DNA from 4 places in the Enterobacter sp. N5-15 genome. Region 1 is predicted to be linked to each of the others. Evidence: predicted binding sites of a transcription regulator. Region 1 holds the regulator's gene; each other region holds the start of a gene.
The links. Region 1 encodes PurR, which represses purine synthesis genes. Its sites were predicted from a motif close to CANGCAAACGTTTGCNTG; they were not measured.
Positions count from the first base shown of each region.

Region 2: a site for PurR is predicted at 815-832, ahead of raiA (ribosome-associated translation inhibitor RaiA). Genes of this name have one in related genera too.
Region 3: a site for PurR is predicted at 712-729, ahead of pyrD (quinone-dependent dihydroorotate dehydrogenase). Genes of this name have one in related genera too.
Region 4: a site for PurR is predicted at 1,139-1,156, ahead of tusA (sulfurtransferase TusA). Genes of this name have one in related genera too.

Region 1 covers NZ_CM170150.1:2,023,323-2,025,523, forward strand. Annotated here, with positions in the region: gene punR (DNA-binding transcriptional activator PunR) at 1-640, shown strand, start outside; gene purR (HTH-type transcriptional repressor PurR) at 658-1,683, opposite strand; gene cydH (cytochrome bd-I oxidase subunit CydH) at 1,981-2,070, shown strand.
Region 2 covers NZ_CM170150.1:3,638,870-3,641,070, forward strand. Annotated here, with positions in the region: gene bamD (outer membrane protein assembly factor BamD) at 1-661, shown strand, start outside; gene raiA (ribosome-associated translation inhibitor RaiA) at 930-1,271, shown strand; Phe leader region at 1,382-1,507, shown strand; gene pheL (pheA operon leader peptide PheL) at 1,383-1,430, shown strand; gene pheA (bifunctional chorismate mutase/prephenate dehydratase) at 1,538-2,201, shown strand, end outside.
Region 3 covers NZ_CM170150.1:1,621,095-1,623,295, forward strand. Annotated here, with positions in the region: gene AC2TE5_RS07525 (sulfonate ABC transporter substrate-binding protein) at 1-7, opposite strand, end outside; gene ssuE (NADPH-dependent FMN reductase) at 1-575, opposite strand, end outside; gene pyrD (quinone-dependent dihydroorotate dehydrogenase) at 824-1,834, shown strand; gene zapC (cell division protein ZapC) at 2,000-2,201, shown strand, end outside.
Region 4 covers NZ_CM170150.1:4,516,995-4,519,195, forward strand. Annotated here, with positions in the region: gene yhgN (NAAT family transporter YhgN) at 139-732, shown strand; gene tusA (sulfurtransferase TusA) at 837-1,079, opposite strand; gene AC2TE5_RS21425 (7-cyano-7-deazaguanine/7-aminomethyl-7-deazaguanine transporter) at 1,247-1,912, shown strand; gene AC2TE5_RS21430 (DcrB family lipoprotein) at 1,985-2,201, shown strand, end outside.

The sequences.
Region 1 (2,201 bases):
GGGACATCTTTCCATCGCGGTGGATAACATCGTTAAGCCGGAACGCACCCGGCAGATGATCGTCGACTTCTATCGTCATTTTTCGGATGTCGAACTGCGGGTCTCGCAGGAGGTGTTCAACGGCGTCTGGGATGCGCTGGCTGACGGCAGGGCAGAGATGGCGATTGGGGCCACGCAGGCGATCCCGGTCGGGGGGCGTTACGCCTTTCGCGATATGGGGATGCTGAGCTGGAAGTGCGTGGTGGCAAGCGATCATCCGCTGGCGGCGATGGAAGGGCCGCTGAGCGATGATACGCTGCGCAACTGGCCGTCGCTGGTGCTGGAGGATACGTCCCGTTCATTGCCCAAGCGTATCACCTGGCTTCTGGACAACCAGCGGCGGGTGGTGGCCCCCGACTGGGAATCGTCGGCGACGTGCCTCAGCGCCGGACTGTGCGTCGCAATGGTGCCCGTTCATTTCGCGCGTCCGCGCATCGATACCGGAGAGTGGGTTGAGCTGACGCTGGAGAATCCGTTCCCGGATGCGGCCTGCTGCCTCACCTGGCAGCAAAATGATGTCTCGCCTGCGATGGCCTGGCTGCTGGATTATCTGGGAGATAGCGAAACGCTAAACCGGGAATGGTTACGGGAGCCAGCATAGCTGGCCCCGTAAAGCGATTAACGACGGTAGTCGCGGAACGGACCGTCCGCAACGGAACGGCGTTCGATAAGACGCGGGTGAACTTCAATGGACTGCGACTCTTCACGCTTGTTGACGATCCTGTCCATCAGCATATTGAAGGCCGTTTCGCCCAGCGAATCTTTCGGCTGGTGAATGGTGGTCAGCGCTGGCGTGAAGAAACGCGCGTTACGCACGTTGTCATACCCGATCACAGAAATATCCTGCGGGACTCGCAGGCCCAGCTCGTCGGCAGCACAGAGCGCGCCCATCGCCATGATGTCGCCCCCGCAGAAAACGGCGGTCGGACGGTGCGGCTGGGAGACAATCTGCTGCATCGCGCGGTAGCCCGATTCCGGCTCAAAGTCACCCTGCACAATCCAGTTTTCCGGCACGTTGATCAGCGCTTCTTCCATCGCTTTCATAAAACCGGCCAGACGGCCCGCGCCGGTGTTGCGCTCCAGCGGACCGGGGATCACGCCAATCTCGCGGTGACCGCGTTCGATCAGATAACGACCGGCCATATAGCCGCCTTCAAAGGCGTTATCGATAACGGAATCGGTGAAATCCGCGCGCGCTTCGCCCCAGTCCATGACCACCATGGGAATGTGGCGATACTCTTCCAGCATCGACAGCACGGATTCCGGGTACTCGGAACACATCACCAGCAGGCCATCAACGCGCTTTTGCGCCATCATCGACAGGTAGGCGCGCTGTTTTTCAATGCTGTTCCACGCGTTGCCCAGAATCAGGGTATAGCCTTTCTGGAAGCAGTTTTTTTCAACCGCTTCAATGATCTCGGCAAAATAGGCCGCTTCACTGCTGGTCGCCAGCAATCCAATAGACTTGGTGTGATTAACCTTGAGGCTACGCGCAACCGCGCTTGGCGAATAGTGCAGCTCTTTGATCGCTGCCCAGACGGCATTGCGCGTCTCTTCCGCCACGAAGCGGGTTTTGTTAATTACATGTGATACGGTTGTAGTGGAAACGTTTGCGCGTTTTGCTACGTCTTTAATTGTTGCCATTAAATGTCACTCCAGACCATATCCTAAACTCCTGAAAAACTTGAAGGTAAACGTTTGCCTTCTCTCACCCTTATCTCGCAATGTTGAATTGCGGCACGCCGGGAAAACGACACGGGACGTCAGGAGGGGGTCAATGGCCGGTACGCTAATAAATTTAGCGTGGAATTTTGTCCTATCTTGATGAAAAGGGGAAGAGGTAAAGTGGTTATCAGTATAAATCCAGGAAGATTTTTGACGTAATCTGTGCAAAAATGAGCAAGCTCACTTTTCGTGTGGGGATTAAAAGGAGAAAAATTGATGAGTTCCGATCTTAAGTTTTCGCTGTTCACCACCGTTGTTGTGCTGGCTCTGATTGTCGCGGCCGGTCTGACGGCTGCGCTGCACTGATTTACGCGGAGGGAGAGCCTTCTCCCTCCCGACTCCCCGGATTGTTACTTCTCTGGCAAAAATCTTTTGCCATTTTGTTAACTTCTCATTTTTTGTGATTGATGTCATGCTTTCCGCTTCTTTGTTCTGTG
Region 2 (2,201 bases), 1.6 Mb from region 1:
GGTCCCTGACAATCCGCCGAATGAAATCTATGCGACTGCACAACAAAAGTTGCAGGACGGTAACTGGAAACAGGCGATAACGCAACTGGAAGCGTTGGATAATCGCTATCCATTTGGTCCGTATTCGCAGCAGGTACAGTTAGATCTTATCTATGCATACTATAAAAATGCCGATCTGCCGCTGGCTCAGGCAACCATCGATCGTTTCATACGTCTGAACCCGACTCATCCTAACATTGACTATGTGATGTACATGCGCGGCCTCACCAACATGGCGCTGGACGACAGTGCGCTGCAGGGCTTCTTCGGCGTGGATCGTTCCGACCGTGACCCGCAGCATGCGCGTGATGCCTTCAATGACTTCTCCAAGCTGGTGCGCGGCTATCCGAACAGTCAGTACGTGACCGACGCCACCAAGCGTCTGGTGTTCCTGAAAGATCGTCTGGCGAAATATGAATACTCCGTGGCGGAATACTATACCCGCCGTGGCGCATGGGTTGCCGTGGTTAACCGCGTAGAAGGTATGCTGCGTGATTATCCGGATACTCAGGCAACGCGCGACGGCCTGAAGCTGATGGAGAACGCTTACCGTCAGATGCAGATGACCGCTCAGGCTGAAAAAGTGGCGAAAATCATCGCCGCGAACAGCAGCAACACCTGATCTTGCCTCAATGCAAAACGGCAGCCCGAAGGCTGCCGTTTTTTTATTCATTTTAGAGCGTCGCCGAAGCGCGTTAGCCTCAACACATCCAGTCAACTATGGCCCCAATTTTTGCCTTCGACAAGGTAAATCTCACCTCTTCCTGCCCTGCCTCACAAAAAAGATTCCCTGACAAAAACCGACAAAATAACGTGATCTAAATCACACATTTTGACATTAGGTCGGGTATGCTGGAATCACCAAGACGGAAAGACAAGAGGTAAAATTTATGACAATGAACATTACCAGTAAACAAATGGAAATTACTCCGGCAATCCGCCAGCACGTCGCAGACCGTCTCGCCAAACTGGATAAATGGCAAACTCATTTGATTAATCCACATATCATCCTGTCCAAGGAGCCGCAGGGTTTCATCGCTGACGCAACTATCAATACTCCAAACGGCCATCTGGTCGCCAGCGCAAAACACGAGGATATGTACACCGCTATTAACGATTTGATCAACAAGCTGGAACGGCAGCTCAATAAAGTGCAACACAAAGGTGAAGCCCGTCGCGCCGCAACATCGGTGAAAGACGCCAGCTTCGCGGAAGAAGTTGAAGAAGAGTAATCCTTTAAATTGAGTGTACCGCCAACGCGCCTCCGGGCGCGTTTTTTGTTTTTTATTGACAGGGTGAAAACAGTACGGGTACTTTAACGGTATCAATCACAGGATGACTTTATGAAACTTACGCCGTTCTTCTTCGCATTCTTTTTTACCTTCCCCTGACTGGGAGGCGTTTCGTCGTGTGATAAAGAATGCGAAGACGAACAACAAGGCCTCCCACAGCGGGAGGCCTTTTTTATTGATAACGATAAAATGAGACAGGCAACACTATGACACCGGAAAACCCGTTACTGGATCTGCGCGTAAAAATCAGCGCGCTGGACGAGAAATTACTGGCGCTGCTGGCCGAACGCCGCGCGCTCGCCGTCGAAGTGGGCAAAGCCAAGCTGGACTCCCATCGCCCGGTCCGTGATATCGACCGCGAGCGCGATCTGCTGGAGCGTCTGATCCAGCTCGGTAAAGCGCATCACCTCGATGCCCACTACATCACCCGGTTGTTCCAGCTCATCATCGAAGACTCTGTTCTCACCCAGCAAGCGTTACTCCAGCAGCATCTGAATAAAACCAATCCGCACTCTGCGCGTATCGCCTTCCTCGGGCCGAAAGGCTCTTATTCACACCTGGCCGCGCGACAGTATGCCGCACGCCATTTCGAAGAGTTTATCGAGAGCGGCTGTGCGAAGTTTGCCGACATATTTAATCAGGTTGAGACCGGCCAGGCGGATTACGCCGTGGTGCCGATTGAAAACACCAGCTCCGGCGCCATCAACGACGTTTACGATTTGCTGCAGCACACCAGCCTGTCGCTGGTTGGCGAGCTGACGATCCCTATCGATCACTGCGTGCTGGTCTCCGGCTCAACGGATTTAAGCAAAATTGAGACGGTCTACAGTCATCCACAGCCGTTCCAGCAGTGCAGCCAGTTCCTGAACC
Region 3 (2,201 bases), 400 kb from region 1:
TAAACATGTGCGACTCCTTGAGGCTGACCAAACGCCGGCGCCTGGATATCCCTGCGGTGCAGAGCATGCCAGAAGGTTTCCAGGGCAGTATCGAGGCGGGTTTGCAGGTTCGGCGTAAAATGAGGTTTATGTTGATAATCGATAACCTGGGAGTCATCTGCGAAAACGCCGTGGAGGATCTCCTGCGCTTTCAGCGCGTTCAGCACCGGCTTCAGGGCATAATCCACGGCCAGTAAATGGGCCACCGTACCGCCCGTTGCCAGCGGCAGCACGACTTTGCCGTCCAGCGCGCGTTCCGGAAGCAGATCGAGCAGGGTTTTCAGCGCCCCGGAAAAAGAGGCTTTATAAATGGGCGTTGCCACAATTAAGCCGTCAGCGCCGTTAAGCTGCTCGATGAGCGTTTTAAGCGCAGGGCTGTCGAAACGGGCATAGAGCAGATCTTCAGGTTCGAAGTTATGCAGGTTCCAGTGGCACACTTCCACATCCAGGGCATTGAGTTTTTCGCGGGCATATTCCAGCAGGGCGCTGGAGCGCGAAGGGAATCGTGGACTTCCGGCCAGGGTAATGACGCGCATACTTCCTCCTTATAACTAATTGTTTGCTTTTATCTAACATTCATAACAATTTTCAGGAGTGTGACACCGCGCGGTTATTCCACTAAATGATTTATCTGCAATTAAAATGCGAAAAAGTGCATAAGAAATAGACAGGGAGGTAAACGATTGCGTTTTACGCTGATTTTTTGCCGCAGGTCAATTCCCTTTCGCGCGTGGATCGCCCATAATCCCCTCCCGGTTTGCACACCGGGAATCCAGGAGAGTTCATGTACTACCCCTTCGTTCGTAAAGCCCTTTTCCAGCTCGACCCTGAGCGCGCTCATGAATTTACATTCCAGCAATTACGTCGTATTACCGGAACGCCTCTGGCCGCTCTGGTGCGTCAGAATGTGCCGGAAAAACCTGTGCAGTGCATGGGTCTGACCTTTAAAAATCCGCTGGGTCTGGCGGCGGGTCTGGACAAAAATGGCGAGTGCATTGATGCCCTGGGCGCGATGGGCTTTGGCTCCATTGAAATCGGTACCGTCACGCCGCGCCCGCAGCCGGGAAATGACAAGCCGCGCCTGTTCCGCCTGGTTGAAGCCGAAGGGCTGATCAACCGCATGGGCTTTAATAACCTCGGTGTTGATCACCTTGTTGAGAACGTAAAAAAAGCCCATTTTGACGGGATATTAGGCATCAATATCGGCAAAAATAAAGACACGCCGGTAGAGCAGGGTAAAGATGACTATCTGATTTGTATGGAAAAAGTCTACGCCTATGCCGGTTATATTGCGGTGAATATTTCTTCACCCAATACCCCGGGGCTGCGTTCCTTACAATATGGCGAAGCGCTGGACGATCTTCTGAGTGCCATTAAAAATAAGCAAAATGAACTCCAGACGATCCACCATAAATATGTTCCGGTCGCGGTTAAGATCGCCCCGGATCTTTCTGTCGAAGAATTGATCCAGGTTGCCGACAGTTTAGTTCGCCATAATATTGATGGTGTGATTGCAACCAATACCACCCTCGATCGCTCCCTCGTGCAAGGAATGAAAAACTGTGACGAAGCGGGTGGGTTAAGTGGACGTCCGGTACAATTAAAAAGCACCGAAATTATTCGCGCCCTTTCTGCGGAATTAAAAGGACGTCTGCCGATTATTGGCGTCGGCGGCATTGACTCAGTGATTGCTGCACGCGAGAAGATGGCGGCGGGTGCGTCACTGGTGCAAATCTATTCCGGCTTTATTTTTAAAGGACCACCGCTGATTAAAGAAATCGTTACTCATATCTAATCTTTTCTCTTAATCAGACAACCAGGGCTTTATTTCCAGCCCTGGTTGTTTTATATTCCGTCACTGTTGCTTATTTAGACATTATAGTCTTTTATTAATGGTGTTATAAACGAAGCGGCGATCAGGACAATTTTAGTACAGGATGTTTGGGGACGGGAGAGACACATGCGAATTAAACCTGACGATAACTGGCGCTGGTATTTTTGCGACGAGCACGATCGCATGATGCTCGATTTAGCCAATGGCATGTTGTTTCGTTCTCGTTTTGCCCGCCGAATGTTAACCCCGGACGCGTTTTCCCCGTCGGGCTTTTGCGTTGACGACGCGGCGCTTTATTTCTCTTTTGAAGAAAAATGCCGCGATCTGG
Region 4 (2,201 bases), 2.4 Mb from region 1:
AGCCAGTATTGAACTGGGATATGCTTCACATTACAAAATGCTGCCAAAGTCGCAAGCGAAATTAATCGATGATTGCCCGGCAATCAGAAATACAGCTAATTATCATAATAACCATAGAGAATTTCAGGGATAATTTACATGAGTGAAATCATTTCCGCAGCGGTTTTATTGATTCTGATAATGGATCCACTGGGTAACCTGCCGATCTTCATGTCGGTGCTGAAGCACACCGAGCCGAAGCGCCGCCGGGCGATCATGATCCGCGAGCTGCTCATCGCCCTGCTGGTGATGTTTATCTTCCTGTTTGCGGGTGAAAAAATTCTCGCGTTCCTGAACCTGCGCGCCGAAACGGTTTCGATTTCCGGCGGGATTATTCTGTTCCTGATTGCCATTAAGATGATTTTCCCGAGCGCGGAAGGCAGCAGCAGCGGCCTGCCTGCGGGTGAAGAGCCGTTTATTGTGCCGCTGGCGATCCCCCTCGTCGCCGGGCCAACCATTCTGGCCACGCTGATGCTGCTGTCGCATCAATATCCGAACCAGATGAGCCATCTGGTGATTGCCCTGCTGATCGCCTGGGGCGGGACGTTTATTATCCTGCTGCAGTCGTCCCTGTTCCTTCGCCTGCTGGGAGAGAAAGGGGTGAACGCGCTGGAACGCCTGATGGGGCTGATTCTGGTAATGATGGCAACGCAGATGTTCCTGGACGGGATCAGGGCGTGGATGAAAGGCTAGGTAAACGCAAAACGGCAATCAAAGATTGCCGTTTTTAGTGTTTGCTCCCTCTCCCCGTGGGAGAGGGCCGGGGTGAGGGCATCAGGCCGCAGAGGACAGCCCATCTAACCCTTACGAATCAAATACCGGTACGGCAGCGCCTCGGTCTGCTGTGCCACCAGTTCATGTTCCATAAAGGTACAAAAGCCGGGAATATCGCGGGTCGTGGCCGGGTCATCGGCAATAATCAGCAGCGTTTCACCGGTCTGCATGTTGCGCACGGTTTTGCGTACCATCATTACCGGCTCCGGGCAGCGAAGGCCCTGGGCGTCAAGAGTGTGGTCTGGGCTGGAAAACAGGTCGATCATGGTCTTCTCGGTCTGGTAAAAACGGCTGTAGTTTACGCCCGGTTGCGATCAATGCAAACCAGGTTAACGATTGCGTAAAAACTAACCATTGCAATGTCCTGCCAAAGCAGTATCATGCTGCGGTTTTTATTGGGTTCCCTCACCCCAACGTATAAAAAGGTCACAATATGACGTCGTTTTCTGAATCACAGCGCGTAAAAGCGTTGTTCTGGCTTTCGCTTTTCCATTTGCTGGTGATCACCTCCAGCAACTATCTGGTGCAGCTCCCGATCTCCATCTTTGGTTTTCATACCACCTGGGGCGCGTTCAGCTTCCCGTTTATTTTCCTCGCGACCGATTTGACCGTGCGTATCTTTGGCGCACCGCTGGCTCGCCGCATTATTTTTTCGGTCATGCTCCCGGCGCTGTTCATCTCGTACGTGATTTCCTCTCTGTTTTATATGGGAAGCTGGCAGGGCTTTGAGGCGTTAACCCACTTCAACCTGTTTGTTGCCCGTATCGCCGCGGCAAGCTTTATGGCCTACGCGCTGGGGCAGATCCTCGACGTGCATGTGTTTAACCGCCTGCGTCAGAACCATCGCTGGTGGATGGCACCAACCGCCTCCACGCTGTTCGGTAACGTGAGCGATACGCTGGCCTTCTTCTTCATCGCCTTCTGGCGCAGCCCGGATGCGTTCATGGCTGAACACTGGATGGAAATCGCGCTGGTGGACTACTGCTTCAAGGTCCTCATCAGCATTGTCTTCTTCCTGCCGATGTACGGCGTGCTGCTCAATATGCTGCTGAAAAGGCTGGCAGATAAATCTGAAATCACGGCATTGCAGGCTGGTTAAGGGTTCGCTTTATCAGTTGTGATAAGATGAGCGAATGAGCCGTTATGGCCGTTTATCGAAAGGAAGAAGTCAATGCGCAATCTGGTTAAATATGTCGGGATTGGCCTGCTGGTTGTGGGTCTTGCAGCCTGTGATAACAGCGACACGAAAATGCCTGCTCAGGGCGCATCCGCAGAGAGCAACGCGACCGGCCAGCCGGTGAATCTGATGGATGGCAAACTCAGTTTCTCTCTGCCAGCCGATATGACTGACCAGAGCGGCAAGCTGGGCACCCAGGCGAACAACATGC